2 regions of the Mesorhizobium sp. M1252 genome follow, and region 2 is predicted to be linked to the other one. Evidence: riboswitches for the same ligand, from Rfam matches in the RefSeq annotation. Region 2 holds a riboswitch; the other holds the start of a gene.
What was found. Region 2 has a riboswitch for thiamine pyrophosphate ahead of thiB (thiamine ABC transporter substrate binding subunit). Riboswitches for the same ligand answer to the same signal wherever they lie in the genome.
Positions count from the first base shown of each region.

Region 1 (15,502 bases), on a different contig from region 2:
ACTCGGGAGCCGTGCGCCTGAGCCGTGCCACGATCTTCTTTGGACCCCAAAGCGGATGCAGCTCCTTGGCCGCCACAATCCGCTCAACCAGATCCTGAGCTGTCGCCCGGCCATGATTGAGCGGGGCTCGCGGCAGGTCGTGCAAACCCTCAGGCCCAAACGTCCGATAGCGTCCTAGCCATTTGTAGCCGTTCTTGCGTGAGATCCCGTAGGCCGCACAAAGCGCAACCATCGTCTCATCCCCAGAAAGACACTCCACAACAAACCGTAGCCGCTCGTCCATGATGCCAGTCTCTCGCCAAACCATCGCCGGTCCTCCGGCGGACAAGAAAACTGTCACCCATGCTATCGGTCCATTCTGTTACCTATCTATCCGGTTCGGACAATCGGACCTGCGGAACATTGTCTCTCGCCTCAGCGTTCATATCCGCGACGGGACGCTGTTTTTGTGGAGGCCGGTATGGGCCAGTTCGAGATGATCGACCTCGTCAGCGTCGTTGACGCCTGCACGAGCGATCGCGTTGCCGGGCACTGCGTGTCAATGGCCAGGGCGGTGGAGGAGTTGCGAGTGCTGACCGGTGATTTCGTATCGCCGGACGAGACGGTGGCCAACGCGCTGTCGGCAGTGGCGCTGGGGCGCGGCTGCGCGGTGGTGTTCGACGAGCGAGCGGGCGCCGACATCTTGCTGACGCCGTAGCGGGGCGGCGCCGGGTTGTGGCAGCCAGAAAAGTCGAACAGCGTGCAAAAAGCTGTGCAGGCATGGCCCATAAGCGGGCGTGGAAAATTTCTGCGCGTGGGTGTATTCTCCAGGACGCAAGCGGTCGCAGACCGCATAGGGGGAGAAATGACATGCCGAGGGTTTCAGAACTCTTTTTCAAAACTGCCATCTTGTTCCTGATGTTGGGGATTGCGGCCGGCCTGCAGATGGCGATCTCGGGTGACCACGCCGCTTTTCCGGCGCACGCGCATATCAATCTGCTCGGTTGGGTGACGAGCGCCATCTTCGGCGGCTACTACGCGCTCAATCCGCAAAAGGCGGCGCGTCGCATCGCCATGATCCACTACGGGCTCTACACACTCGGCCTGGTGATCATGCTGCCGGCGCTGTATGTGATGCTGCAGGGAAACCCGGCGCTTGAACCGATCGTCGCCGGCGGCTCGCTCATCGTCGCCGCTGCCGTTCTGGTTTTTGCTTTCGTGGTGTTTTCGCCCGAAACGGCGCGCTCGGTGTCCGGCGTGGTGCCGGCTTCTCGCTGACTGTGCGCGCAGCGATCAAGTCCGACCCGCGTTCGCGACCCGCGACGCGGGTTGGCCAGCCCGATGGACAGCCGCTGGTTTGCGGTGTCTACCGCCGCGTGGGCGACCAAAACTGAGCCCCACACGTATTATTTCGTGACTATTTGGCGCCGGAACCTTCCCAGATATCGCGCGTTGCGGCGACTGTATTCGCGCTGCCTTATATATAGGCAGCCTTGAGTACGTCCACAGCATGGGTTGGGGGAGGAGCAGGACACCATGTCGAACAGAGAAATCGGAACGTCGGCCTCACTGGGCCGACGCATCGCCGATCTGAAAGCCAGGATGCGAGACGCCAGCGTTACTGAACACGAGATGCAGACCTTCCAGAAGGTCGCAGCCATCATGGGAGGTGTCGAAGGCTCCCTACGCCTCGACGCCGACGACCTGATCGCGGCGTCCTTCGTCACCGAGGCGCTCGGCGATCCCGGGTCGAATTGAAGCCATGCGCCCGTCGGCACTAAGTGCCGGCGGTCGATGGGCCGTTACGCCGGTCGTCTGCGATACTGGAGCGTGTGCGCACCGCCTGCGGCGGACAATCTCTTGCGCACTTTGAAGATTTCAGGCGAGCGGCCTCAACGGCGCTTGGAACATTGGACTTCGCGTTCGTGCTCTCGGCTGCCTCGCGGCTGTCGAAGGTGTGTCGCCGTCCACGTCCAGTCCTTGACCACAAGGGCTAAATTTAACCAAACCGCCAAGGCGCCTTAAACGAAGGATCCGACCAGCCGGATCCTTCGAAATATCAATCGCGATGCTCCGGCATCGCCTTCAGCTCATCCTTGGTCCAACTGGTGACGGCGTGGACGTCCCGGGAAACTCTCGAAAGTCCGCGGTCGCTGCCCTTACACCTCGTCGAACGGGCCGCCGCGCCTTGCCAGGTGGTGACCAATGGCGGCTTCCTCGGCGTCGTCGGGCAAGGCATCGTCACTGTCCTGGTAGGGGTTGTCGTCATCCTCCTCGGGCAGTTCGCCTTCCTTCTCGACTCCGGTGGTGTCCGGCAGGCTTTCCTCATCTGCTCCGTTGGGCAGGACCGTTGCGCCACGCAGCGCATCCCAATCCAGCCGGCGCGGCGTCGGCGCTTCCACGTCGTCATTGGCGATCCTGTCGCGGGCATCGTTTTTGCTCGGTGGCGCCTCGACCTCGTCATTGGGTTTTCTGTTTCGTTCTTCCATGATTGCCTCCTCTGGGCGGCTTAGCGTCGAGAAGGTGGAACTCACTTCCGGCTGTCAGGTTCCGGCAACCACTCCATCTCCGTGGAACCAATTGCCGCCAGTCTGCTTTGCCAAGGACTAGTCTGCTTTGCCAAGGAGATGAATCCAGAGGAGCTGGACCATGAAGACTTTCCCCCTCATCCCATGCGTGCTGCTCTTGGCGCTGGCCGACCCGGCGGCCGCGCAGGACAATAGCGACCAGCACGGCCCTGCCGCGCCTTGCCAGGCGCAGCCTCAGGACGATGGTCAGAAGCCGCCGGCCGCCAATGGCGGTGGCGAATCGTCCAGCACGCTCGGTCCCTGCGGCGGCGTGCTGCAGCCGCCGCCCAGTGGTGACCAGGGTATGACGCAGCCGCCGCCGGATCAGGGCAAGACGCCGGTGATCAAGCCTGGCGAGGTGCCTGCGCAGCCGCCGAAGCAATGACCTTTGCTTGAAACTTCACGGCGTGGCACGAAGGCGGTCGGTTCCGGTCTTGGCCGGGCACGACGCGGTCACCGGATCAATGCCGGCGCCGGCCGCGATCGCCACCGGAATTGGAGCCGTGCATCGTCCATGTCGAAGGTCTCCTGAGGGATTGTGCTTCAATGCGAATCTTGCGGGTGCGGGTTCTGCTGGCATGACCGGAAGCCGATCAATTTAGTCTCCGCTTGCGGAACAAGACCGTACCGGCTGCGTTTGCCTCCAGGAGCCCGCCACCTCGATCTGCGCTGTTTTCGCCTCATGCGGGAACACGGCGGAGCTCGCCAACAACGACAGGAGACGAAGATGAAAACCATCCTTATTCCCGCCGTCGCCGGGCTCGCCATGATCGCTGGTATCGGCATTGCCGCCGCCGACGAGGTCATCGTCACGCAGCCGGCACAGCAGCAGGTGATCATCACCCCGGAACAGCGCACGGTCGTGCACCAATACGTAAAGAAACATCCGCTTGCCTCGGTCAATCTGCTCGGCGTCGAATTGAATGTCGGCACTGCCTTGCCTGACACTGTCGAGCTGCAGGAGGTTCCCGACGTTCAGTACAGATACGCCGTCGTCGACAACCATACCGTGTTGGTCGACCCCAGCACGCGCAGGATTGTCGAGGTGGTCGAGTAACGCTCGACAACCTAACCATTCATCGGTGATACGGCCCTGTCGTTCTTCCCAAAAGGGCGGCAGGGCCGAATGACGAACATGATGAAAGGAGAATTGCCATGTTGCCGCATGTCGAGACCCCGAACTCCGCCAATGTTGCGGCGTGTTGCGACAAGTTGCTGGCCGAGCGCAACACGGCGCCGTTATCGATGAAGGAAGCGATCGCGCTCCTGCGGGAGCGCACCGGCACCGATCGTTCGGATGCCGACCTCGCCGGGCTGATCGTCAAGAAAGCGGCGCTGCTCGGCGTTGCGGTGATTTCCGACCCGCGCTGAGATGTCTCGTCACTCAAGACGCCGGTCGAATTTTCGGCTAATGTTTTCGTGGAATCTGGACCAACCGACCGGACCCAACCACGGAGGCTTAAGTGACGGACGACAAACAGGACCGCATTCGCCAGCGCGCGCACGAGATCTGGGAAAAGGCCGGCCGGCCTGAAGGCGCGCATCAGGAACACTGGGAGCAGGCCACGGCTGAAGTCGATGGCGCGGTCGCCAAGCCCAAAAAGGCGGCGAAGAAAGCTGACGCCAAGCCCGCCAAGGCAGCCGCCAAGCCAAAGGCGGCGAAGCCTGCCGCCGCAAAGTCCGGCAAAGCCAAATCGAAATAAGGCCAGAAATAAGGCCAGTCGAAATAAAGCAAGGCCGGAATTCGCTGGCCGGGGCCATCCTTGGCGCCCGCCGTTCAGGCGCGCCCGAGCCTCTCAACCTGACGAATTGCGCCTGCGACGGGCAGCGCAATTCCTTGTGTTTGGCGACAGGCGCCCTCATGCCTCCCAGGCATAACTCGACAGCGCAAAGCGAATGCCGGCAGCTGTCATGGCCAGTTCGCATTCGGTGATCTGGCGCAGGTGGCGCAGATAGCGCGTCACGGTCTGTGGCAGCCAGCCGGCGCAGGCCTCGACATAGGCGCGGCTGTGAACAAGGGTGCCGGTCGACAGCCTCTCGTCCTTCTCGGCAACGACTTTCAGATATTGGCGGATGAAGCGGATGTCGTCGGCGATGTCTTGGCTGGCCATTCGCCAGGCCCCGGCGAGGCGTTCGCACTGATCGAATGACAAGGGCAACAAAGGCGGCGGCAACGACGGGGGTGACGGCAAAGGACGAGAGAGATCGGCGAAGGCAACATGGTTCGCTGTGCTCAAGGACATTCCTCTCTGCGAAAAAAGATATCGTACTTTATGTACGAATAAGCGTCAAGCCAATTTCGTACGGTTGGGACGATGGAAATGAATATAGCAGCGGTCGCTTCAGCTAATCCCGCATCGTGAATCCTTCAGGAGTCGCACCAATTTCGCGGAGGGATTTCCCCAGGATGGTGTGACTGTTTTCCCTCGTGGCGGCGTCGAACAGGTTCAAGCCGCCCCGGATCGTCTCGCGCCAGTTTTCGCCCTTGTCCCACGCTTCCATGAAGGCGAAGGCAAGGTCGTCCTGGCGACGCGTGGCTTCGAGCGCTTGGGTCAGCAGGCGCGCTTGATGGAGATCCTTCTCCCGCTTGGCGCCAGCGCTCGGCCCGCGTCGCGAGGCGACGATCAGCTTGTGGATGGCGTAGCGCTGGGGCGAGGGGACCAGCACAGGCAAGCCCGAGCGATGCAGGAGCACAGTCCGGATGGGGTCGCGGATAAGGAAATCCAGAAACCGTAAGGGCTGCGCGGAGTCTCTGCCGTTTTCTTATAATTACGTTTATCAGCTTGAATTTCAACGCAGTTATAAGAAGTTCGTGGAAACGTTATAACGCAACGAACTGACGAGTCGTCTGTTAACGCCCGGGCGCCCGGCACGTCTGGCCCAAAACACTTTCCCGCAGTGCCTCAACAAACGGCTTCCCCAATGCCGCGAACGGTGCTTTAACCCGCCCATCCACAGGGGTGCTCCGTATCGTCGGGGCTGAGATGAGGGCGGCAAGCCTTCGGACCCTAAAGCTGATCTGGATAATACCAGCGGAGCGAGGCGGGCGATGTTTTCAGGCGCACAGATTTCCCTTTATCCCATGACCGACGATTTCGTCGGCGTCATCCTCGGCGCGCTCGGCGCGCTCGATCCCTGGCGCGACCGGCTGCGGATCGAAACCGATGACATCTCGACCCTTATGGTCGGGCCGCCCCAGGTGCTGTTTCCCGCCATGCGCGACCTGTTCGTCGCGGCGGCCAAAAGCGGCAAGCACTGCGTGCTTTCGGCGGCGGTCTCGCGCGGCTGTCCGGGCGAGCCCGACGATCCGATCTGCCGCTCCGACGAGACCGGCGGCCCCGCCATTCCGCTGGACGAGCGCAAGATCGCCGCGATCCGCGCTGTCCAGGCCACGCCGTCGACCGGCCAGCCGGTGGCGGCGCAGTTCTCGCTCTATGTGATGGGCACAGGCGACCATATGGACGAGATCTATGGCTGCATCGATTTCCTGAAGCAGTCCGGCGTCTTTGAACGCTCAAAGAACTTCTGCACCAAACTGCGCGGCGATGCCGGTGCGGTGTTTGCCACGCTCAACGAGGCCTTCTGCCGCTTCGGCCCCGGCGCCGGCCACGTCACCCTCGACATCACGATTTCGGCGAACAGCCCGAGCGGGGTCTGAGCCGCGGCTCAAGCGTCGTTCCTCGAGGATGTTGCCGTGGCTGGTTTATCTGACCCATTGCGTGGAGGAGATGCCTCTGACCCCTCAGCACAAAGAGGAGGGGAGCCATTGGCGATTGGCGAAGACCGCGATGCCCACGAATCTCCCCCCTCGAGCAGGAGATGGCCGGCAGGCCAGAGGGGGTCCCAGCGCGTGGAGCGCCGACGTCCTTTTCGCATCGGCAAGGCGTGGGCGCTCTATGCGAGACGACCCCCTCTGTCGCCTTCGGCGACATCTCCCCCTCGAGGGGGGAGATTAGCCGCAGCCATCGCCAAGACCATCCCCGCCGCCTGCGCCTCCGCCCTGCTCCTCGCGGCGTGGGAGCTCTACGCCCGCTATGGTGGCGCTGCGCCCACCATGCTGCCGGCGCCGTCGCGCGTGCTGCAGCAGGCCTGGGAGCATCGCGCTGCCCTTGCCGACAACACGCTGCCCACCATCCGCGCCACATCAGCCGGCTTCGCCTGCTCGTTGGTCGCTGCCTTCGTGCTTTCGGCGCTGGTCGATTTCTTGGCCCCGCTGCGCCGCGCGCTGTTTCCGCTGCTGATTGTCAGCCAGACCTTGCCGCTGGTCGCGATTGCGCCGCTCATCGTGCTGTGGTTCGGCTTCGGGCTGATGCCAAAAATCCTGCTTGTGGCGCTCGTCACCTTCTTCCCGATGATGGTCGCGCTGGTCGAAGGTTTTGCTGCGACCAGCAAGGAGATTTCGCAGATGCTCGCCGCCATGGGGGCAGGGCGCTGGCGTATCTTCTGGCTGGCGCGCCTGCCTTCGGCGCTGCCCTATTTCTTCGCCGGGCTGCGCATCTCCGTCACCTACGCCGTGGTCGGCGCGATCTTCGCCGAATATGCGGGGGCGGCGAAGGGGCTGGGCATCTACATGCTCAATGCCAAGAACAACTTTCGGCCCGATCTGGTGCTCGCTGCCGTCGCCGTCAGCGCCGCGCTCACGCTGATCCTGTTCGGCATTGCCGTGCTCGTCCAGCGCTTCGCCATGCCTTGGGAGAATGCAGGGAGCGAAAGCCGCGACGGCAAGGTTGAAGCTGCAGAAGAGAACCGTCAATGACGCGGCTCGAACTCCGGGACATCAGGAAGAACTTCGGCGCGCTTGAGGTGCTCGCCGGCATTTCGCTGCACGTCGCGGCCGGCGAGTTCGTCTCCATCCTCGGCCCTTCCGGCGCCGGCAAGTCGACGCTGTTCCAGTTGCTGACCGGCGCTCTGAAGGGCGAGGGCGACATGCGCTTCGACGGCGCGCCATTGCAGGGCAGCCCCTTCGCCTTCATGCCGCAGCGCGACGCGCTGATGCCGTGGCGACGCGTCATCGACAATGTGACGATGGGGCTGGAAGTGCAGGGTCTTGGCCGCAAGGCGGCGCGCGAACGCGTCGCGCCGTTGTTTGCCGAGTTCGGCCTTGCCGGCTTCGAGCGCGCCTGGCCGGCGGAACTTTCCGGCGGCATGCGCCAGCGCGCCGCCCTTTTGCGCACCGTGGTGCAGCAGTGCGACATGCTGCTGCTCGACGAGCCCTTTGGCGCGCTGGATGCACTGACCCGCGCGGGTATGCAACGCTGGCTGGAAGGCATGTGGCAGCGCCACCGCTGGACGGCGCTGCTGATCACCCATGACGTGCGCGAAGCCGTCTACCTCTCGGATCGAATCTATCTGATGTCGGCGCGGCCGGCCCGCATCATCGGCGAGATTGCCGTGCCGCTGCCGCGCCCGCGCACCACCGGCAGCGATGCCGCGCGCCAGGCCGCCGCGCTCGAAGCCGACATCCTCGACACGCTGCTCAATCCCAGGACTGACCGAGGCTTGTTTCCGCAGACCGCTCAAAGGAGTTTTTCATGACCGAATTCACACGCCGGCAGGCTTTGCTGCTGACGCTGGCCGCCGGATTGCCGCTGGCCTCGCGCGCTCATGCGGCTGCGCAAAAAATCACCGTCGCGCTCGACTGGACGGTCAACACCAACCATGTCGGCCTGTTCGTTGCCCGCGACAAAGGGTTTTACGGCGAGGCTGGGCTCGATGTTGAGATCCTGCCCTATGGCGATACTGGCGCCGGCACGCTGGTCGCCAACCGCATCGCCGATTTCGGCATTGCCGGCGTCGGCCTGTTTACCCAGCGGGCTGCCGGCGCCGATCTCAAGGCGGTCTACGCCGTGGTCCAGCAGGAGACCGGCCGGTTGGTCTTCAACGCGGATCGCGGCGAGATCAAGAGTCCCAGGAATCTCGACGGTCTGACCTATGGCGGCTTCGGCAGCGCCTGGGAAAACACGCTGATCTCGACCATCATCCGCCACGATGGCGGCAAGGGCGTTTTCGAGACGGTGACATTAGGCACCTCGGCCTATGAGGCGCTGGCCAACGGCTCGGTCGACTTCACGCTGGAGGTCTCGACCTGGGAAGGCGTCGATGCGGAGCTGAAAGGCGTCAGGCAGCGCGGCTTCCGCTACGCCGACTACGGCGTGCCCGACGAGCACACCACCTTGATCGCCTCCAGCAATGCATATCTCCAGGCAAACCCGAAGGCCGCATCGGCCTTCGTCGAAGCAACGCGGCGCGGCTACCAGTTTGCCTGCGATCACCCGCAGGAGGCTGGCGACCTGCTGATCGCGTCCAACAAGGACGCGCTGACCGACCCGGCGCTGATCCACGCTTCGCTGAAGATGCTCGTCGACGGGCACTTCTTGCGCAGCCAGGACGGCGTCATCGGCACCATCGCCAGGGCCAAGATCGAGGCGATCGGAACCTACCTCTTCAGGGCCGGCATATTGCTCGATGGCGATGGCAAGGTTCTGAAGGAGAAGCCGGATTTCGGGGGGTATTTTACGAACGAGTTTTTGGGCGCGTAATCTCCCCCCTCGAGGGGGAGATGTCGCCGAAGGCGACAGAGGGGGTCGGTACGTCCTGACGCGACTTCCTATCGCGGACAGAGGACGTCAGCGCCTTACGCGCGGCGACCCCCTCTGGCCTGCCGGCCATCTCCCCTTCGAGGGGGGAGATTGCGCCTCACCGCCTTCTCCCTCACATATCGATCATCGAGCGCTTCACCCGGCCGATGATGGTGATGGCGCCTTCCAGCGCCGGCGGCGGGATGTCCATGTAGGAGGCCGGCTGGAAGGGCGGGTTCTCGTTGGGGCGGTAACGCTTGTAGGTGGCCTGGCCGGATTCGTCCGAAATGACGTAGCAGCCATTGGTCACCAGCCGCTTGTCCCTGAGGTTGACGAAGATGATCGAATCCGGTGGCGAGATCTTGTTCATCGACGGGCCGTCGACGCGCAGAGCAATCCATTGGCCCTGCTCCAGATCGGTGGTGGGGATGGTCGGATAGTCGCTGAGATTGACCACCATGTCCTGGCTGCCGAGTTCGCCGGCGCTGATCCATGAGACGATGGGCACATCGACGGTGGCCAGCGACGGCATCGGGATCTGCCGGCCCGACTCGTCAAAGCCGAAATGGCCCCCCGCAAGGCTGCCGCCGTCACCGTTGAACAAGAGCCAGCCGGGATCGACGCCGAACAGGCGGCCGTATTTCTCCGCCGCCTTGCGCGACAGCGGCCGGTTACCATTCTCGTGACTGATCAGCGTGTTCTTGTTGATGTCGCGCAATGCCCGCGCCGCGTCGCTCGGCGAGGCATAACCCGCCTCCGCCCGCGCCTGCTGCAATCTGTGCCTCGGTTCCTGCATCGTACAAATGCCTGAAATTTATCGTCCAATATGTACGATTTCGCTTGCGTACGTTTCGTACATATCGTACGCTTAGCGCATGATCGAACAAACCGCAAGCGTTTCCGCAGACATCGTCAGCTTTCTCCCATCGTCCGGGCTGTCCTCCTCCCCGGTCCGGACGCAAACCGGGGCTCTTGCCCCGGATCCGGTCGAACCGTCGTCCCCCCGATCGACCGGAACGGCCGGAGCCGCTCCTCTCCCGGCTCCGGCCACCTCTTCAGCCCATGGCGCCGCCGGTGCGCCAAGGGCTGTCTCCGGCGGGCAGGGTATTTCCTGCATCCGCACGGAAGATGGCACCGTCATCCTGTTCGACCGGCTGACGGGCAGGGCGGTTTCCGCCCTCACCAAAGCGGCCGCCGAAGCCGCCTTGCGGCATCTCGCCGGCTCGCTGCCGGCCGCCAGTATCGGCTGACCGCACCGACCATCCGCTCTGATTTTTTCCCGTGGGCCCTCGGGGCCGGCGCTCGGCCTTTGCGCGCGCAATCAATGGATACCGACATGACTGCCTATACCGACACCGAATTGCAGGAGATCGCCGTCTGGCTGAGGGATGGCCTGTCGGCCACAGGGATCGCCGTCCGCTTCACGGCGCTGCGCGGCAGTCCGGTCTCGCGCAATGCCATCATCGGCATCGTCCACCGCAACAGCGCGTTGAAGACCATCGGCTTCGCCAACCCCAGAGGCGGCAGGTCCGGCGGCCGACCGAGGAAGAATGCGACGGGGAAGACTGCGGCAAACGAGAATACCGCCAAGAGGAATCCGCCGGCGCAGCCAAGCAAGCTCGTAAGGGAAGTAGGAGTTTCGAAGCAGGCCGCGCCGGTCAAACCGGCCGCCAAACCGAGCCGTCAGCCATCGGCCAGGCCTCTGTTGCCAGCCCGTCCGGCGCCCTCGATCCCGGGCGAAGGACGGCTGGTGGTGGACGGCGAAATCTACCGCTTCAATGTGCCGGCGCCGCTCCCTGCCTCGCTCGGGCGTCAGCCGCATGTCGCCGCCATGCGCTTCATCGACTGCCTGTTCGACCGCTGCCGCGCGCCGCTCGACCTGACGCTGGAGGAAGACCCCGACAAAGACCCTCCCGGCAGCCGGCCGGGATTGGAGATGCTGTGCTGCGGCCTGCGCACAAGGGCGCTGAAAAGCTACTGCGAATACCACCAGGCGCGCTTCCACCGGCCTGTGGCGGAGGTGGTGTGAGCGGCTGGGCTCCGTTCCTCGCCTTCGGACGACCCCACCAATGATCGAAAGCCGGCGGGACAGCGCCCCCCTCTGTCCTGCCGGACGTTCGTCGCTCGGAAAGCCAAGCAATTGGCTTTCCGTCCGCTTCGCGGACCACTCCTCAACCCCCACGAGGGGGGCGATCGGATATCGCCGCCGATTTCGCCAATTGCCAACGTTGCAGAGGCGCAGCCGCCGACACTGCCAATCTCCCCCCTCGTGGGGGAGATGCCCGGCAGGGAAGAGGGGGGCGCGAAGGAACGCCAACCTTCCGGCTCAACAACCCAATCCCACAAGGATCCCCCGATGAGCAAAAAAACCGCGCAGAAAGCCAAACCGCCGAAATTGCCTGCGGGCGAAGCCGAGCAGGTGCGCATCCGCGGCGAGATCGGCCATGATTTCGCGCTGAAGGACGATCGCTTCGGCCGCAAGCGGCTGAGCGTCGGCACCGAAGAGGCGCGGCGCGTCTACGAGGTCTCCAATGACGGCTACACCGCGACCGGCGGCATCGTGCGGGTGCGCAATGTCGATCCGCTGGTCGGCATCACCTCACTGACCCGCCAGCAGCGTGAGGCCGGCCAGCGGTTTCGCGACGATTTCGAGCGCGCCTCGCGTGACGGGCTGCGGCCGATGCCGTGGGAAGAGCGCATTGACGGCGGCCGCATCAATGGCGGCATCCCCGACCGCGTGCTCAACGCCGGCCGCGCTCATGCTCACGCCGTCGCCGCCCTGGCCCACTGGGAAGTGGCGGAAGTGGTCCGCCAGATCTGTCTCGAAGGCCAGTCGGTGAAGGCGCTCGCCGAACGCACCGGCGAGGGACGAGATGTGGTGGTGAAGCTGTTGAAGGTCGGGCTCGACCTTTTGGCCGTGGATTACGGGATGATACTGATGCGGAAGCCGCGATAAGGCCGGCAGCCACGCAGGAAGTGGCCGGCCGGCAGATGCCGGCCGAACCGGTTTCACCCTATCGGATCACCGTTCGCAAACGCGAATTTCCTCGACGATCCTGTGATGATGGCGCCAATGCTTGACCAACTCTATGCGGCAATGGCGATGGTGCCTGTGATACCTGTGGTACCTGAAGCCGTTATCGTAGGCATCATACTGGTAGTAGGGGCGAGGAGCGTAGCGATCGTAATAGTCGCCATAGCTGTCATTGTAGTCATCGTCATAGTAGCCGTTGCCGATGCCGATCACGACGCGCCCGCCGGCATTCGCCGGGGCGATCATCGCCGCCGCCGCAGTGATAGCGATAGCCGAAGCAAGCAGGAGCTTTCTCATAGCTGCCTCCTATTCAAGGTTGCGCTAATATAACTCGCTGGGCACGACCTCGTTCCATAATTTTGCAAGATGCGAACGACCCCTGCGCCGTGCATTGCGAGGAAAGTCAGCGTCACCTCCTGTCAGCATCGTCCCCCGATTTTTGAACCCTTCGCCGCCCCAGCCATTAATCCGGCATGAATCAGCAAGGGAAGGACGAGACCATGCATGTCATTCTTGGAGGTACCGGCCATGTCGGCTCGGCGGCGGCAATGGCGCTGTTGCGGCAGGGCGAGGATGTCACGGTGGTGACGCGCGACGAGTCGAAGGCCGCATGGTTGGTTGAACAGGGCGCGGAGGCCGCGGTTGCCGATGTGCTCGATGTCGAGGCGCTGCGTGAAGTCTTGCGGCGCGGCAAGCGGGCGTTTCTGCTCAACCCGCCGGCCGATCCATCGACCGACACCGACGCCGAGGAGCGCAAGACGGTTGGCGCCATTGCGGCGGCGCTGGAGGGCTCCGGCCTCGAAAAGCTGGTGGCGGAATCGACCTACGGCGCGCAGGCCGGCGAGGGTGTCGGCGATCTCACCGTCCTTTACGGCCTCGAGCAGAAGCTGAAGGCCCAAGCCATTCCGGCAAGCATCAACCGCGCCGCCTATTACATGAGCAACTGGGATCAGGCCCTGGAGACGGCGCGGCGCGACGGCGTCATCACCTCCTTCTTCCCGGCGGATTTCGAGCTGCCGATGGTGGCGCCGCAGGATCTCGGCGAGGCCGCGGCGAGACGTCTGCTGGAGCCGGCGGACAAGACCGGCACGCACTATATCGAGGGCCCTCGGCGCTACTCAGCCGCCGATGTCGCCGCAGCCTTCAGTGCGGCGTTGCGCAAAAACGTGCGCGTGGTCACGGTGCCGCGCGAGCGCTGGACAGAAACCTACGAAAAACTCGGCTTCTCCAAAACGGCGGCCGAGTCCTATGCCCGCATGACCGGGGCCACGCTGGACAAGCCGATGCAGCCGGAAAACCCGGAGCGCGGCACGACCAGCCTGGAAAGCTATATTGCGGCGCTGGTCGAGGGCCGGCCGGAAGACCTGTTGAAGGGTGCCGCGTAAAGTGAAGGGTTGCTGTTGAGAAACAGGCGCTTCGACGACCTACGTGGCCCGCTATTCCTATTGCCTGACCGTTCGGCAGTTGCCCGCCGGCGGCGTGGTCTTGCAGATATCGATGGAGGTGCGCGTGTCGCCGTGACCGGTTTCGGTTATCAGATTCAGGTCCAAAAGTTCGTATGTCATGAGGTATCGTATGCTGTCGTCGGGTGTTTTTTGCATGGCCGATACGATCCACGAACCTGCTTTCATCTCGGTGAAATAGCTGTCGACCTTGCGTTCATACCATTTGGGTATCGGAACGAGGACGATGGTCTTCTTGCCGTGGATTTTCTTGGCGGTCGGCAGCATGATCCGGTGAATGCCGACAAAGGCGCGGCTGTCTGCCAGGCGCCGTACGCCGCCCGCAAGAACCATCGTACAAGCTGACGAACAGACTGCGCCGACGGGGTTGGCGACGCCGAAGCGGAGGTCGCCCGGCCCGCAGGCTTTTGTGTCTGGCGCGCATTCGGAGAACTCCGTCTTGCCAACCATCGTGTCGAGCCCGCTGGCGCGGATCATATGGCCAAGCGCCATCGCCGCATCGGTCTCGCCGCCCGGGGAATTCAACGCCAAAGGCAATTTGCGGGGGCCGAGTTTTTTCAGCAAGCCTTCAGCAAAGCTGGCGTGCCGGCCACGATGTGACCTTCCGCCGAAATCCATTCCGGGCATGTCGGCTCGCATCCTGGCGTGCTGTTGCGTACAACGACGAAGTGCATCGGCGGTGTATATGCCAGTATGGCAGGCTCAGGCGTCGTTTGGGCGATCGCGCCGCCAATCGCCAGCAGCACGAAAACCAACGTCCATGCGAATGTCTTCATGCCGAGCCTCGCCTGGCAGAGCATCACTTGAGAAATGGGTCTTTGCAAGCATTATCAAAACAGCCGAGCACGTGTTTCTATGGGCCGCGCACTATCTCTGCATGATGGACAGGCCGCTACTGGCGGCCCCTGTCTGAACCGTCGTCGCTTTCCGCCGCCTTCTCCCACCCGAACACACTGCGCCCTCCCAGCAGATGCGACTGGTCGAACTCGCCGGCGACGATCTCCTTAAGGCTCGGCCCGGTGACGTAGCGCTCCAGCCGGCGCGCCTCGCCATCCAGGCGCTTCAGCGCGCCAAGCTCTTCCTCGCGGCCGAGCTTGGCCTTGCCGACGGCCGATTTCAGCACCGCGATCGTCTCGTCATAGACTTTCAGCGGCACCGGGAAGGGATGGCGGTCCTTGCCGCCATGGGCAAGCGAAAAGCGCGCCGGGTCGGAGAACCGGCAAGGCGCGCCATGCACCACTTCCGCCACCATGGCCAGCGCCCGCACTGTGCGCGCGCCGACGCCGGGCACCAGCAGCAGTTCGGGAAAATTGGCCGGCCCGCTTTCGATGGCCGCCGAGATGTTGCCGTGCAGCCGGTGCATGACGATGTCGCTCTCGCGCACGTCGTGATGCGCCGGCATCACCAGATTGGGCAGCATCGGCTGCGCGGATGATTTCGCAGGCGCTGCTTTCGACGGCGGCTCCAGCACCGCTAGCTCGTCAAGGATCCGCTCCGGGCTCATGGTCTTCAACAGGTCGAGCTGTCCGGTCCGCGATGGCTCGGCGCGATGATCGGTCAGGTTGACGATCTCGCCCTGCCGCTCGCCCTCGATCGCCGCATGCGGCTGGTCGACGAAACTGGTCAGCCCTTCCGACAGCCAGTGGTAGCGGCGCGCCTGCCTGCTGTCGCCGTTCATGCCTTGCTGCACCACCACCCAGCGGCTGTCGTCGGTGACGATGAAGCCGTGCAGATAGAGGTCGAAACCGTCCTGCACGGCGGCACTGTCGACCTTGGCGACCAGGCGGCTGGCGGTCGCAAGGGCCGCGCCATCGATGCCGACGCGCTCGCCGATCGCCGCCAGCTCCTGCGGCGTCTTGCGTGAATGCGCGCCGCGCCCGC
Region 1 covers NZ_JAMYLX010000014.1:122,412-137,913, reverse strand. Annotated here, with positions in the region: partial or broken gene NKH22_RS25005 (helix-turn-helix domain-containing protein) at 1-307, opposite strand, end outside; gene NKH22_RS25000 (hypothetical protein) at 461-697, shown strand; gene NKH22_RS24995 (heme-copper oxidase family protein) at 850-1,257, shown strand; gene NKH22_RS24990 (hypothetical protein) at 1,516-1,737, shown strand; gene NKH22_RS24985 (hypothetical protein) at 2,139-2,468, opposite strand; gene NKH22_RS24980 (hypothetical protein) at 2,629-2,931, shown strand; gene NKH22_RS24975 (DUF1236 domain-containing protein) at 3,274-3,603, shown strand; gene NKH22_RS24970 (hypothetical protein) at 3,702-3,917, shown strand; gene NKH22_RS24965 (DUF2934 domain-containing protein) at 4,010-4,249, shown strand; gene NKH22_RS24960 (hypothetical protein) at 4,406-4,657, opposite strand; partial or broken gene NKH22_RS24955 (GSU2403 family nucleotidyltransferase fold protein) at 4,893-5,282, opposite strand; TPP riboswitch at 5,493-5,605, shown strand; gene NKH22_RS24950 (YkoF family thiamine/hydroxymethylpyrimidine-binding protein) at 5,596-6,204, shown strand; gene NKH22_RS24945 (ABC transporter permease) at 6,460-7,302, shown strand; gene NKH22_RS24940 (ABC transporter ATP-binding protein) at 7,299-8,081, shown strand; gene NKH22_RS24935 (ABC transporter substrate-binding protein) at 8,078-9,085, shown strand; gene NKH22_RS24930 (LexA family transcriptional regulator) at 9,258-9,920, opposite strand; gene NKH22_RS24925 (hypothetical protein) at 10,000-10,374, shown strand; gene NKH22_RS24920 (GcrA cell cycle regulator) at 10,461-11,153, shown strand; gene NKH22_RS24915 (DUF6456 domain-containing protein) at 11,481-12,080, shown strand; gene NKH22_RS24910 (hypothetical protein) at 12,147-12,455, opposite strand; gene NKH22_RS24905 (NmrA family NAD(P)-binding protein) at 12,659-13,543, shown strand; gene NKH22_RS24900 (COG3904 family protein) at 13,601-14,185, opposite strand; gene NKH22_RS24895 (hypothetical protein) at 14,179-14,397, opposite strand; gene NKH22_RS24890 (DUF763 domain-containing protein) at 14,514-15,502, opposite strand, start outside.
Region 1: linked by a shared signal. The riboswitch ahead of NKH22_RS24950 (YkoF family thiamine/hydroxymethylpyrimidine-binding protein) and the one ahead of thiB (thiamine ABC transporter substrate binding subunit) in region 2 are both predicted to bind thiamine pyrophosphate.

Region 2 (15,502 bases):
CGATCCTGCTTTCGACAAGAGCTTCTACAAGCTTGCCGGCTACCGCAATCTCGGCCGCCGCGCCGTGCGCATCGACATTCTGGAACGGCTGGCCGACCTGATCCGGCCTGCGACCAACTGGAAGCCCGGTCTGGGACAGCGCCCGGACGGCGCCTATGACGGCCAGTCCTTCATGGTGACGCCGCCGATGATGTCCATCCTCGGCGCCACCGCCGACGACATGGAAGAGATCCTGAAAGGTCTCGGCTATCGCGCCGAGCCGAAGCCGCCGGCAGAGGTCAAGGCGCGGCTGGAAGCACAGGACAACGCGGCGCGGGAAGCGGCTGCCGCCAAGCTGGCTGCGGACGCGGCTGCAAAAGCTGAACAGGCCAAGGCGGCGGAAGCCGCTGCAAGTGAAGCCGTCGCTGAAGCGCCGGCCGTTGGATCGGAGCCGGATGCGGTTGCCGCCGCTGAGCCTGCGGCTGAGCAGCCCGTCGCCGAAGCCGCAGCGGAGGCTGTTGCTGCGGACGCTCAGCCGGGCGCACCTCCCGAGGGTTCGGAGCCAACTGCGGCCGTTGAAGCCACCGCCGAAGCTCCAGCCATCGCGGAAGCAACGGCAGAGCCCGTCGCGGAAGAACAGGTCGAAGCTCCCATAGAAATCGCGGAAGAAGCTCCGGCTGTTGCGGAAGCTGACGACACCGTCCCCGAAAGCGCCGACGCCACCGTCGCCGAAAACGCCGACGCCCTTACCTCCCCCTCGATGGGGGAGGTCGCGGCGCGAAGCGACGCGGGTGGGGGTGACAGCGTTAACGAAGCAGGTGCAGACACACCAGACACTTCAGGCGCAACCGCCGACGCCGGCGCTGCCCCCACCCCGGCGCTGCGCGCCGACCCTCCCCACGAGGGGGAGGGTGGAAGCGCTGAGCCTGTCCCCGAGGCCGAAGCGCCAAAGCCCATCTTGTTGTGGCGGCAGGGCCGTTTCGAGCAGCGCCCGCGCCATCGGCAAGGCCGGGACAATCGCCCGCGTAACGGCCAGGCTAGCCGCGCCGATGCGCCGGCCGACGCTGCCGGCGGACAGCCGGCACCGGGCGAACGGCCGGCCTATCAGGGCCGGCGCGACCAGCGCGACGGTGCCGCCAAGCCACGCTTCGACCGTTCGAAGTTCAAGCCCAAGCCGCAGGCCGAGGGCGAACAGCGCCGCGACGGCAAGCCGCAAGGCGAGCGTCCGCGCGAGGGCCGGCCTGACTGGAAAGGCGGCAGGCCGGAAGGCAAAGGCGGACCGCAAGGCGCCAAGCCGGCTTTCCAGGTCAAGCCACGCGAGGAACGCCCGGCGCGCTTCGATCCGGACTCGCCCTTCGCCAAGCTCGCCGCCTTGCGCGACCAGCTGAAGAAGTAGGCTCTGAGCATGATCCCGAAAAGTGGAACCGGTTTTCGGACAAGATCATGCTCCAACAAGAGATAACTCGCTGCGATGGTTGCTGAAGGTCGTCAGCGCGTCGACAAGTGGCTGTTCTTTTCGCGCGCGATAAAATCGCGCTCGCTGGCGGCCAAGCTGGTTGTCGCCGGACGCGTCCGCATCAACAGCGACAAAGCAGCGCAGGCCTCCGATCTGGTCAAGCCTGGCGACGTTTTGACCATTACGCACGAGCGCCGCATTTTCATTTGGAAGGTGCTTGGCACCGGCGTGCGGCGCGGTCCGGCCGAGGAAGCGCGCACGCTCTACGAGGACATGTCCCCGCCGCCGGCGCCGAAAGGCGAGGCTGTTGCCGATGCCATTCCGGCGCTGCGCGACGCCGGCAGCGGCCGGCCGACCAAGAAAGAGCGCAGGCAAACCGACCGGCTGTTCGGCGAAGACTGAAGCCTTGGCCGTCTGCGCCATGCCGGCGGTCTGGAATTTCATTCCGGACACGCGGGCCCCGCCGGCAATGGCTGCCCTTGCAAGCGGCAGGCAAAGGCGTTACCTCACCAAAAAACCCGCCGCATCGGCCCGAAAATCGGAAATCGATTTTTCGGAAGGCACGATGCGCAGATTCAAAGTGTCAGAGCGTACTTTGTGCGTCCAATTGGACGCACGTCGCTCTAGCAAGAACGGGACGTCCCGGAGCCGACCAATGACCTATGTCGTGACCGACAACTGCATCAAATGCAAGTACATGGACTGCATCGAGGTCTGTCCGGTCGACTGCTTCTACGAGGGCGAGAACATGCTTGTCATACATCCCGACGAGTGCATCGACTGCGGCGTCTGCGAACCGGAATGCCCGGCCGATGCAATCAAGCCCGACACCGAGCCGGGCCTCGACAAATGGCTGCAGGTCAACACCGAATACGCCGAGAAATGGCCCAACATCACCGCCAAGAAGGAGCCTCCGGCAGATGCCAAGAGCTTCGACGGCGAAGCCGGCAAGTTCGAGAAATATTTCTCCGCCGAGCCCGGCGAAGGCGACTGAGCACATGACGCTGAAATCGGAATCGATTCGGAAAGGGTGATGCGCAAAGCAAAAAAGTGCGGCCTATTGGATCGTCATAACGCTGCGTAACGTGCCTCATACATTAACTGCCTTGACAGGCGGCGATGTCGCTCGACCTTCGCGTTTGCAGCAAAACCTTGATTCTTCCGACTTTTTGTGCTACACCACTTGAAACATGCCGGTGACACAACGTCGATTTATGGCGCAAGCGCCCCAAATCACTGAAAGGTGAAATCCCCAATCGGACCAGAGCGATCTGGGCCAGGCAGTCGCTATGTATGCGGTTTGCCGGTCCCGGCTTTTTCCGATGGGTTCATCTGTTGTGCGGCTAACGATCGGTGTCCCCGGTCGCATGCGTTCGGACCGGCAGGCCGCCGGTGCCACAACAAGGAGTTCAGGGCGTAATGGCAACGATCACCCCGCAGAAGAAGTCCACCTCGGCACGCCACGGTTTCAAGACCGGCGAGTACATCGTCTATCCGGCACACGGCGTCGGCCAGATCGTCTCGATCGACGAGCAGGAAGTTGCGGGCCACAAGCTGGAACTGTTCGTCATCGACTTCCAGAAGGACAAGATGCGCCTGAAGGTTCCGGTCGCCAAGGCGACCTCCATCGGCATGCGCAAGCTGTCGGAAGAGGATTATGTCGAGCGCGCGCTGAAGGTCGTGCAGGGCCGCGCCCGCGTCAAGCGCACCATGTGGTCGCGCCGTGCGCAGGAATATGATGCCAAGATCAATTCGGGCGACCTGATCTCGATCTCGGAAGTCGTGCGCGACCTCTACCGTGCCGACAACCAGCCGGAACAGTCCTATTCCGAACGTCAGCTCTATGAGGCGGCACTCGACCGCATGGCCCGCGAGATCGCGGCAGTCAACCGCATGTCGGAAACCGAAGCCGTGCGCCTGATCGAGGTCAACCTCAATAAGGGCCCGAAGCGCGGCGCCAAAGCCGACAATGAGGAAGCCGAGCAGGAAGAAGCTGCCTGATCGCTTTCACCGTCGAATTCATGAAAACCCGGCCTTGTGCCGGGTTTTTGTTTTTACCCTCCCCTTGTGGGGTTCCAAGGACGGGCGAGACCCGTGGCTCGCCCAGGCAGGTCGCTGCGAAGATGGGAGACGGCACCAGACCCCGACCCGGACCTTCCGTCCGACCTCCCCACAAGAGGGAGGTAGAAGGCTCAGCCGCCGGCTTCCTTCTCCGCCTCCTGCTTCAGCGTCGCAATAAAACGCTTGGTCCGTTCCCGCTCCGGATTGCTGAACACCACGGTGGACGGCCCCTTCTCGACGATGACGCCGGCGTCGAGGAACACCACCTCCTGCGCGATCTTGGAGGCAAGGCGAAGGTCGTGCGTGGCCATCACCATGGTGGTGCCTTCGCTGGCCAGTTTTCCGAGCACGTCGACCACTTCCTGCGCCAGTTCCGGATCGAGCGCCGAGGTCGGCTCGTCGCAGAGCAGAACCTTGGGCGACGGCGCCAGGGCGCGGGCGATGGCCACACGCTGCTGCTGGCCGCCCGACAGCGTTGCCGGCCAATCATCCGCCTTGTGCGCCATGCCGACCTTCTCGAGCAGCGCCAGTGCCCGCTCGCGCGCCTTTGCCGTCGGCCATTTCAGCACCGTCACCAGGCCTTCCATGACGTTCTCGATCGCGGTGCGATGCGGGAACAGCTGGAAATTCTGGAACACCATGCCGGTCTGCAGCCGCAGGCGCTGGATGTCTCGGCTGGGGATCTTGACGCCGGGACGGAATTCCAGCGTCTCGTCGCCGATGCGCACCATGCCCGAAGTCGGGATCTCCAACAGGTTGATGCAGCGCAGCAGTGTGCTCTTGCCGCCGCCGGAGGGGCCGACGAGCGCGGTGACGCTGCCTTCGGCAATGGTGACCGTCACACCCTTCAGCACCAGATTGTCGCCGAAGCGCTTTTCGATGTCGGTGAGGCCGATCATGAGCGCGCCTCCAGGAAGCCGCCATAGCGGTTGAGCCGCTCCTCCAGCCGCGTCTGCAAGGCCGAAAGCACCGAGCTCATCGCCAGATAAAGGATCGCCGCCTCGACATAGAGGATCAGCGGTTCATAGGTGGTGGCGACGATGCGCTGCGCCGCCTGGAACATCTCCGGCACGGTGATGGCGGCGGCCAGCGACGTATCCTTGACCAGCGAGATGAAGGTGTTGGACAGCGGCGGCACGGCGACGCGGCCGGCTTGCGGCAGGATGGTGCGCCGCATCGCCTGGCTCCAGGTCATGCCGATCGAATAGGCCGCCTCCCACTGGCCCTTCGGCACCGAGCCGATCACGGCGCGGATAATTTCCGAACTGTAGGCGCCTATGTTGAGGGTGAAGCCAATCAGCGCCGCCGGAAAAGCGTCCAGCAATATGCCGACGGAAGGCAGGCCGTAAAAGATCAGGAACAGCTGCACCAGAAGCGGCGTGCCGCGAAAGATCCAGACATAGAAGCGGACCACGGCAACCAGAGGCTTGGGACCGAACAGCCGCACCAGGGCGACAACCAGGCCGACGAACAGGCCGAGTGCGAACGATAGCAATGTCAGCGGTACGGTGAAGATCAACGCCGCCCACAGCAGTGTCGGCAACGAGTCCAGCATCAGGTGTAGCCAGTGCGGCACGAACGGCTCCTCCCTCACAGACCGCCGCGGTGACGGCAGTGCGATTGTGTGCTTCTCATATCATGCGAATAACGGCGAGCCGTCAAAGACGGCCCGCCGCTATTTGTCATTGCCGGCAAACCGCCGGGAGATGGTCTTTACTGCGAGACATCCTGGCCGAAATAGGTATCGGCGATCTTCTTGTAGGTGCCGTCGGCCTTGATGTCGGCCAGCGCCTTGTTGATCGCCGCGACCAGCTCCGGATCACCCTTGCGCACGATGACGCCGGAATAGTCGGCGTTCTCTTCCTGCGCGGCGATCTTCACATTGGCGTCCGGCTTGTGCTTCTTGAAGTCGAGGAAAGACAGGCTGTCATTGATGGTGGCGTCGGCGCGGCCGGTGAGCAGCAGCTGGATCGACTGGTCGAAGCCGTCGGTGCCGACAAGTTCGGCGCCGTTGGTCTCGGCGAGCTTGCCGAAATTCGATGTCAACGACTGTGCCGACTTCTTGCCCTTGAGGTCGGCGAAGGTCTTGATGTCGGTATTGTCGCCGCGCACGATCAGCACGGCCTTGGAGGCGATGTAAGGATCGGAGAAATCGTACTTGGCCTTGCGCGCGTCGGTGATGCCGACCTCGTTGATCACGGCGTCGTAGCGGTTGGCGTCGAGGCCGGCGATCAGCCCGTCCCATTTGCCTTCGAGGAACTCGACCTTGACGCCGAGCTTGTCGCCGATCGCCTTGGCGATCTCGACATCGAAGCCGACCAGCGCGCCGGAAGCATCATGATAGGTGAAGGGTGCATAGGTGCCTTCGGTGCCGACCTTGAGGGTGCCGGCCTGCTTGATCTGGTCAAGATTGGCGCCGGCATGGCCTGATGTAACAGCCAGAACCTGCAGCGTTCCGGCGACGATGAGCGAATTGAGCCATTTCATTTCTATGTGATCCCGTCCTTGGCCGGTGTCCGGCGCTTGTGAGAGCCGGAAACTGACAGATACAGCGCAGCAAAATAAGGAACCAGATTTCAAAAAAACGGCGATCCAGAAATCAGATTCTCAAAGCAGCTCCGATCGGTGCCAATAGTCCCGATCTGCGGTGTCGATGCGCCCTGTCGGACCGCACAAAACAACCGCCCTCGGCGGCGGAACCAATCCCCGGTATGGCACGTTCATGGCTTGTTGTAGGGCGCCGCGTTTCCATTTCAAGAACCCTTGGCTGCGCTAGGCCCGAAGCAATTCCAGGAAAGTGGGAAAGCGGTTTCCTTCGGAATTGCGTCAAACAGAGATAACGGCCGCCAGGCCGTCCGAAAATGTCCGGGAGCAGGAGCGCGGCATGATCGAAGACACGGCAGGACGGACCATGGTCCGCACGGCAATGAAAGCCCCCTACCTCGAGCGCGATGAGGAACATGTTCTCGCCTTGCGCTGGAAGGAAGACCAGGATCAGCAGGCGCTGCATCAGATCACCGTCGCCCATATGCGGCTGGTCATCTCCATGGCTTCGAAATTCCGACATTACGGCCTGCCGCTCGGCGATCTGGTCCAGGAGGGCCATGTCGGGCTGCTGGAAGCAGCCGCGCGTTTCGAGCCGGAGCGCGAGGTGCGCTTCTCGACCTATGCGACATGGTGGATCCGCGCTTCGATGCAGGACTATATCCTGCGCAACTGGTCGATCGTTCGCGGCGGCACCTCTTCGGCGCAAAAGGCGCTGTTCTTCAACCTGCGGCGCCTGCGCGCCCGTCTTGCCAATGGCGCCGAGCCGATCTCCAACGCCACGCTCTACCGCGAAGTCTCGGTAGCCCTAGGCGTCTCCGAGGCCGATGTCGCGAAGATGGATTCCAGGCTTTCAGCACCTGACTCTTCGCTCAACGCACCGCTCGCCGACGAAGCTGGCACCACCGAGCGGATGGACTTCCTGATTTCGGACGATCCATTGCCTGACGAGGTCGCCGGCGACACCATCGACGTCGAACGGCGCCTGATGTGGCTGAAGACGGCGCTCCGCGCGCTCAATGCCCGCGAACTCAGGATCATCGAGGAGCGCCGGCTGAGCGACGAAGGTGCGACGCTTGAGGCGCTTGGCGAGACGCTCGGCATTTCCAAGGAGCGTGTCCGGCAGATCGAGGCCCGCGCCATGGAAAAGCTCAAGCTCGCGCTGGTGAAGCAGAATCCGGAGTTCATGGCGGCCTGAGATTGCCAGGAACGGGGTACCCCGAGTTATCTCAGAAAAGTTATCTCAGAAAAAAGCACTACGAAGGCTGGGGTTTCTGACGAAGACCGGCGCTATCTGTCCGTGACGATCTTGACCTTGTCGCCGGCCGAAACCGAGGCGCCCGGCGACATCGCGTTGAGCACGCGGAACAGATCGAGCTTGCGGTCGACGCCGACCATCTGCGCCGAAAGTGTGCCCATCGTCTGCCCGGCCTGTACCGTGACGACGCGGATATGCAGCGGCTTCAGTGCCGCCTTCTCGGCGGGGCTGAGCACGCGGAACGAACCGCTGACCGAGCGTGCCACCGGATCGAGTGTCGTGCTGGCCGAGGGGGCCGCTGTCAAAAGCCGGTAGACCTGACCGCCGGCGCGGATCACCGCAATGTCGAACTGCCAGCCATCGGCGCCGGCGTGCGCGGTCGCCGCCTGGTTGCCGTCGATCGTCTCCTGGCGCACACTGGTCTCGTCGAGACCGGCCACCCAGCCGCTTCTGATGTAGTCGGTCAGCGCACGATCCTTGTCGATCGACACACCGTCGAAGCGGATCGCCATGTCGCCGGGACCGGTCGCCGTCACCGCCGCCGCCGAATTGTCGATGATGAAGCCGTCGGGCACCGTGAACGAAACGCCGAGGCCCGGATGCAGGAAGGTCTGGCCGCGCACATAGCCCTCTTCCGGCGTGTCGCCATAGAGCAGGCCGTCTATCCCGGCCAGGAAGGAATCGCGGTCGCGGGTGCCGATGCCCGGCGCGCCGAACTGGCGGGCGTGGCGCTGCGCCAGATCAATTCGCTGCGGCGTGTTGGGGTGCGTGGCCAGGAAGTCGAGGCTGGCGTCGGTGGCGCCGCTGATCGAGCGGAAATCGGTGTAGGCCGACATCGACTGCAGGAAACGCCCGGCGGCATAGGGATCGTAACCCGCCTCGCCGATCGACTTGATGCCGATGGCGTCTGCCTCCAGCTCCTGGTTGCGCGAGAACTGCGCCAGCCTCAGCTTGCCGCGGATCAATGCCTGCTTGGCGGTCGGGCTGTCGCCCAGCACATCGGAGACCACCTTGGTCGCCAGGCCTTCCTCGGCCTCGAGCTGCTGTCGCTGCAGACCGTGATTGGCGGTGACGTGGCCCATCTCATGCGCGATGACGGCGGCGAGTTCGGCCGAATCATTGGCCAGCGCCAGCAGGCCGCGGGTGACGTAGAGATAGCCGCCCGGCAGCGCGAAAGCGTTGACGTTTGGCGAATTGAGGATGGTGATGCGATAGGTCTGGGTCGGATTGGCCGACACCACGGTCAGGCTGCCGACAACCTTGGCCACCATGCGCTCGAGCTTGGGATCGGAATATTCGCCGCCATAGGTGGCAAGGATGCGCGGATGCTGTGCCTTCGCCAGTTCGGCAAGCTTGCTGTTGGCGGCGACATTGTCGACCGTGATCGGCTTGTCGGAAGGCTGGAAGCCGGATTCCTGCACTTCGGGAGGCGTGAACATCTGGCAGCTGGCCAGCGCCACGGCAAGGCCGGCCAGCGCGAGGAAGCGCACCAGCGGTCTGCGTTTCAAAGTGTCAGTGCCGGTCGGCAGCACGGCGTTCCTTCAGCTCTCGGCGCATGATTTGGACCGGGGTCCGCGCCAGCGAAAAATCGGTTTTCGTTGGCAATCCTGCACACATCAAAAAACCTACAGCGTTTACGCATCCGGCCGGATGCGGCGCTGTAGGGGGCAAATCACGGCTCGTGCCGGACCAGTACTAAGCGGACCTAGCCACATCAGCTGGACCATGGCAAGCAAGCGCCACATCACCTGTAGCCGGTTTGGTCGTAAATTATGTCCGCTTCCGGGCAATATCGCGTGATCCGCCCGAACTTGCGCCGATATAGCGCCGAAACGCTTCAGGGCCAGTGCCGTCGAAAAAATCGGCGGCAGGTCCCGTCGCGGCAACCCTGCCATTGTCCAGAAAAACCATCTGCTCGCCGATACGGCGAGCGTCTTCCGGCTGATGCGTGACGAACAGCACCGTCATCGCCCGCTCGGCATGAACGCCGGCCACCAGGTCGAGCATGTCGTCGCGCAGTGCTGGCCCGAGCGAAGCGAACGGCTCGTCGAGCAGCAGCACCGGCCGGTCGCGCACCAGAACGCGGGCGAGCGCCACGCGCTGCCTTTCGCCGCCGGAGAGTTCGCGCGGCAGGCGCATTTCCTTGCCGGCCAGGCCGACGCGGTCAAGCGCCTCGGCGATTGCGGCGCGATCGGCGTCGGTCAGGTTGAGCGATGGCGAGCGGCCGAGCCCGACATTCTTCTCCACCGAGAGATGAGCAAACAGATTGTTTTCCTGGAATACCATCGACACCGGCCGCGCCGAAGGCGGCTTGGCGCCGACATCGGCGGCGCCGATCAGCACGCGACCGGACTCCGGCGTCTCGAAACCAGCCACCAGATTGAGCAAGGTCGATTTGCCCGAACCACTTGCCCCCATGATGGCGGTGATCTTAGATGTATGGAATTCGACATCGAACAGGAATGACGTTTCGCCATAGCTGAACGAGACCTTGTCCAGCCGGACAGTCGTGCCTTTCTCCACAGCGGACGTCACGATCTCTCTCCCCGTCCCAGCCAGTCTGCCGCGACCACCAATGCAAGGCAGACCGCCCCGAGCAGCAAAGCCAGCCCGGCAGCATCGGCCGTGCGATAGCTGCCCATGCGCGCCAGCAGGAGATAGGGCAAGGTCTGCACCGAATCGCTGCCGAACAGCGCGATGACGCCGAGATCGCCGAGCGACAGCGCCATGGCGAAGGCAAAGCCGGTGGCCAGCGGCCGCCGGAGCGATGGCCAGTCGACCAGAAGCAGCCGGTTCCAGCCCGCAATGCCGAGCTGCGCGCACAGCTTTTCGTGGCGCTCGCTCGCCGCATCATAGGCCGGGCGCATCGCGCGGATGGCAAAGGGCATCGCCATCACCGCATTGACGGTGACGACCATGACCGGCGCGATGGCAAAGACATCGCTGACCGTGCGCAGCAGGAGAAACCAGCCGGCGCCGATGACAATGGGCGGCACGACGAGGACGAAGCCGGCGCCGGTGTCGGTGGCATGTTCGAGCAATGAACGGGCACTGGACCGGCGGCGCAGCGACAGTGCCCGCCGAGCCATGATCAGCGACAGCGACAGCGCCACCGAAAGTAGCGCCGCCGAGAGGGCGAGACCGGCGCTGGTCAGGGTCGCCTGACGCACGGCACTCTCGCCCGCCAGCCGGCCGAGATCGGCGTCGAGGCCGGACGCGACGGTGGCCGCCATTGGTCCGGCGACGAACAGCAAGGCGAGCACGATCAGGACGGCGTTGAACGCTGTTTCTGCTTTGCCGGCCAAGTGATAGCGGCGCGGCGCGACAGGCAAATTGGCGTCGCCGGTCACATTGGCGCCGAGCCGCGTCAGCGCCAGCATGACGGCAAAAGTCAGCGCGATCTGCAGCACCGTCAGCGTCACCGCCCGCGCCGGATCGAAGTCGAAACGCAGTGCCTGATAGATGGCGACTTCCAGCGTCGTCGCCGCCGGCCCGCCGCCGAGGATCAGGACGATGGTGAAGGAGGTGATGCAAAGCATGAAGACAAGCCCCGCGACGCCCGGCAGCGCGGCGCGCAGCACCGGCCACTCGATCAGCCGGAAGGCTGGCCTCGCCCCCATGCCGAGCTGGCTCGCCAGCCGCCATTGATCGGCCGGCACCGTGCCCAGCGCTTCGAGGAACAGCCGGGTGGCCAGCGGCAGGTTGAAGAAGACGTGGGCGACGAGGATGCCCGGCAGCCCATAGATGTCGGGCCAGCTCTGGCCACCGATCGCGGCGAAATAACCGGCGCGGCCATAGAGCGCCAGTATGCCCAGCGCTGCGACAATCGCCGGCAAGGCAAGGGGCACAGTAAACAGCTGCAGGATGAAGCCGCGTCCGAAGAAGCGCGGATGCCGCGACAGCGCGCGGGCGACGAACAGCGCCGGTACGACGGAAAGCAGCATCGAGAGCGCAGCCTGCCAGAGCGTGAAGCGGACAACGCGCAGGAGATAGAGGTCAAAGGCGGACGCGGCGCCGGAAAGGTCGTGCGCGCCTTCGCGGATAAGGCCGGCGAAGGCGCCACCGATCAGCAGCGCGATTGCCGCAAGCGCGACAATGCCGGCCGTGATGCGGGGGTCAGAGCGTTGCACTCTTTACCGGGCGTCGCGTTCCTTCGCGCCCCCCTCTGTCCTGCCGGACATCTCCCCCACAAGGGGGGAGATCAGCTATTTCCGCGCCCCGCTTATTCCTGCAACCTTGGCGACTGGCGAAATCGCCGACGATAGCCAATCTCCCCCCTCGTGGGGGAGATGTCCGGCAGGACAGAGGGGGGTGCCGTAGGGCACTCATCTTTCGATCATACAGCCAAAGCTACTTGCTCATCACCGCCAGCCATTCATCCACCCAGGCCTTGCGATTTGCCGCGACCTCTTCCGGGCTGAACAGCAAGGTCTTCGCCGGCTTGACCAGCCTATCAAAAGCCGGATTGAGCGGCTTGTCGGTTTTCCCGGCCGGGAACATCCAGTTGGTCTCCGGAATGACATCCTGGAATTTCGGCCCGGTCATGAAGGCCAGGAACTTCGCCGCCAGCGGGCTCTTCGCGCCCGTGGTGGTGATGCCGGCGACCTCGACCTGCAGATACTCGCCCTCCTCGAACGACGCCGCCTGGAAGCGCCCGGTGTTCTCGGCCACCATGTGGTAGGCCGGCGACGTCGTATAGGAAAGCACCATCGGCGCCTCGCCCTTGGTGAACAGGCCATAGGCCTCGCTCCAGCCAGGCGTCACCGTCAGCACTTTGCCCTTGAGTTTCGCCCAGGCTTCCGGCGCCTTGTCGCCATAGACCGACTTGATCCACAGCAGCAGGCCGAGGCCCGGCGTCGACGTCCTCGGATCCTGGATGACGATCTTGTCGGCGGCATCGCCCTCGACCAGTTCCTTCAGGCTCTTCGGCGGGCTCTTCAGCTTTTCGGTGTCGTAGACGACGGCGAAATAACCATAATCATAGGGCACGAAAGTGTCGTCGCTCCAGCCGCCCGGCACGTTGTTTTCAGCCACCGCGCCATGTCGGACAAACAGGCCGGAAGCCTTGGCTTCCGCGGTGAGGTTGGTGTCGAGGCCAAGCACGATATCTGCTTTGGTCGAGGCACCTTCGAGCTTGACGCGGTTGAGCAGCGCGACGCCGTCGGCGACCGAGACGAAGTCGACGCTGCAGCCGCACTCGGCCTCGAATTCCTTCTTCACCTGGGGGCCTGGACCCCAGTCGGCAGTGAAACTCTCATAGGTATAGATCGTGAGTTTTTCCTGCGCGCACGCAGGGCTTGCCAGTAGCGAAACAGCAAGCCCCAGCGCTGGGACAAGACGGGACAAAAAAATGCGCATCGGCGCCTCCTTCATTCGTGTTGAAAGGAATTGAGGCGTCGGGCTGTCCGAAGCGTCTAATCCCTCCGCCGGTACAAACCGGATCAGGTTCAGCGGGTTGGCGAGACTGCCTCTCAGCCGGTCCGCGAAGATCGCGTCCGGCACCCCGTTAGAGCGTTTCGACACATAGGCCCGGCCAAGGTGCCACGCAAGCGGAAGTTTGCCCGAGCATGATCCCGGAAAGTGGAATCCGTTTCCGGAAAAAGATCATGCTCCAACAAAGAGTGACGGTGCCGCTCGGCCTTCCGTTTCGTCGGCGGGGCTGGTAAGGGCCAGCGGATATGAGCACATTCACCATCTTGCTTGGCGGCGATCTCGTCCGCACGCCGCGGCTCGACCGCCAGGTCGCGGGCACGCGCGTCATCGCCGCCGACGCCGGCATCGGTCATGCCCGCCTGATCGGCCTGATGCCGGAGCTGTGGGTCGGCGATTTCGATTCTGTGCCGGCGGACCTGACTGCCGATCTCGCCGCCGTGCCGCGGGAGGTGTTTCCTCCCGAAAAGGACAAGACCGATGGCGAACTGGCGATCGCGGCGGCATTGGAACGCGGCGCCACCAGCCTGGTGCTGGCCGGCGCTTTCGGCGGCAAGCGCGCCGACCACGCCTTCCTGCATCTGGCGCTCAGCCTTCAACTGGCAGAGACAGGCACAAAAGTGCTGTTGACCAGCGGAGCGCAGGAAGGCGCCCCTTTGCTGCCCGGCAAGGCCGGCTTCGACTATGCCGACGGAACGCTGTTTTCGGTGCTCGGCTTTTCCGATCTTTCGGGCCTCACCGTGTCCGGCGCGAAGTGGCCGCTCGACCATGTCGAGGTCGTGTTCGGCTCGTCGCTGACCATCTCGAACGAGGTCAAGTCCAACAAGACCGGGGGCGGCCTCGAAATTGAGCTCGGCCATGGCCGCGCGCTGCTGCTCGCCCACCCCTACCCCTTGCCTGAAAGCTGACATGGCCCCGCCCCTTCTCAACCTCGACGGCATAAGACTGACCTTTGGCGGCACGCCGCTGCTCGATGGCGCCGAACTGACGGCGTCCGCCGGTGACAAGATCGCGCTCGTCGGCCGCAACGGCTCCGGCAAGTCGACGCTCCTGAAGATTGCCGCCGGTCTGATCGAGCCGCAAGACGGCGAGGTCTTCCGCCAGCCTTCGGCAACGGTGCGCTATCTCCCGCAAATGCCCGACATGGACGGCTTTGCCAATGTGCGTGCCTATGTCGAGGCCGGGCTTGGGCCTGCCGACGATCCCTACCGCGCCACATATCTGATGGAGCATCTCGGCCTCGCCGGCACGGAGAACCCCAACGATCTCTCCGGTGGCGAGGCGCGCCGCGCAGCAATTGCCCGCGTCATGGCGCCCGAACCCGATATTCTGCTGCTTGACGAGCCGACCAACCATCTCGATTTGTCGGTCATCGAATGGCTGGAAGAGGAGCTCGTCCGGACGTCTTCGGCGCTGATCGTCATCTCGCACGACCGACGCTTCCTCGAACGCGTCTCGCGCGCCACCGTCTGGCTCGACCGTGGCCAGACCCGCCGCCTCGACAAGGGCTTTGGCCATTTCGAGGAATGGCGCGACCTTGTGCTGGAAGAGGAAGAGCGCGAACAGCACAAGCTCGGCCGCCAGATCGTGCGCGAGGAGCATTGGCTGCGCTATGGCGTGACGGCTCGCCGCAAACGCAACATGCGCCGCCTGGGCGAACTGCAGACCATGCGCCAGCGTTTTCGCGGCCATCGCGACGCCGAGGGCTCGGCGACCATGGTGGCCAGCGACGCCGCCGAATCCGGCAAGCTGGTGATCGAGGCCAAGAAGATCGAGAAGAGTTTTGGCGACCTGACCGTGGTCAAGGGCTTCTCGACCCGCATTCAGCGCGGCGATCGCGTCGGCCTTGTCGGGCCGAACGGCGCCGGCAAGACGACGCTGTTGAAGATGCTTACCGGCGAGATGAAGCCCGATGCCGGCTCGGTGCGGCTCGGCACCAATCTGGAAATCGCCACGCTCGACCAGAAGCGCGAGGCGGTCGATCCGGCCGAGACCCTGGCGCAGTATCTCACGGACGGGCGCGGCGAAAACCTCGTCATCAATGGCGAGCAGCGCCATGTCGTGTCCTACATGAAGGATTTCCTGTTCAAGCCGGAACAGGCGCGCACCCCGGTGCGCGAGCTGTCCGGCGGCGAACGGGCGCGGCTGCTCCTGGCGCGTGTTCTGGCGCGGCCGGCCAACCTTCTGGTGCTCGACGAGCCGACCAACGATCTCGACATGGAGACGCTGGAACTGTTGCAGGAACTTGTCGCCGGCTTTGCCGGCACGGTCATCCTGGTCAGCCACGACCGCGACTTCCTCGACCGCACCGTCACCAGCATCATCGCCCCGGACGGAGGCGGCCGCTGGATCGAATATGCCGGTGGCTATTCCGACATGCTGGCGCAGCGCGGCGGCACCCGGCTCGACGACCGCAAGGCGCGCGCCAAGGCCGAAGCCAGCGATGCGCCGGCGCCGGGCAAGAGCGAGCCGGCAGCGCCAAAAGGGCCGTCGAAGAAACTGTCGTTCAAGCAGAAATTCGCCCTGGAATCGCTGCCCAAGAAGATCGAGGCGGTAATGGCCTCGATCTCGCGTTTGGAAAACAACATCGCCGATCCCGCCTATTACGAGCGCGACCCGGCCTCGTTCCAAAAGACCATCGCCGCCCTCGACAAGGAACGCGCCACGCTGGCCGCACTCGAGGAAGAGTGGCTGGAACTGGAAATGCTGCGTGAGGCGATGGAGGGGTAGCATTGCCTGCGGTCTTTATGCGCGTATATTGTGCGCATGAAAGG
Region 2 covers NZ_JAMYLX010000013.1:38,142-53,643, forward strand. Annotated here, with positions in the region: gene NKH22_RS23650 (helicase-related protein) at 1-1,375, shown strand, start outside; gene NKH22_RS23655 (RNA-binding S4 domain-containing protein) at 1,451-1,837, shown strand; gene fdxA (ferredoxin FdxA) at 2,091-2,429, shown strand; gene NKH22_RS23665 (CarD family transcriptional regulator) at 2,855-3,436, shown strand; gene NKH22_RS23670 (amino acid ABC transporter ATP-binding protein) at 3,628-4,395, opposite strand; gene NKH22_RS23675 (amino acid ABC transporter permease) at 4,392-5,072, opposite strand; gene NKH22_RS23680 (amino acid ABC transporter substrate-binding protein) at 5,210-5,983, opposite strand; gene NKH22_RS23685 (RNA polymerase factor sigma-32) at 6,381-7,238, shown strand; gene NKH22_RS23690 (M48 family metalloprotease) at 7,331-8,737, opposite strand; gene thiQ (thiamine ABC transporter ATP-binding protein) at 9,069-9,833, opposite strand; gene thiP (thiamine/thiamine pyrophosphate ABC transporter permease) at 9,830-11,428, opposite strand; gene thiB (thiamine ABC transporter substrate binding subunit) at 11,649-12,656, opposite strand; TPP riboswitch at 12,700-12,814, opposite strand; gene NKH22_RS23710 (thiamine diphosphokinase) at 12,977-13,636, shown strand; gene NKH22_RS23715 (ABC-F family ATP-binding cassette domain-containing protein) at 13,638-15,458, shown strand.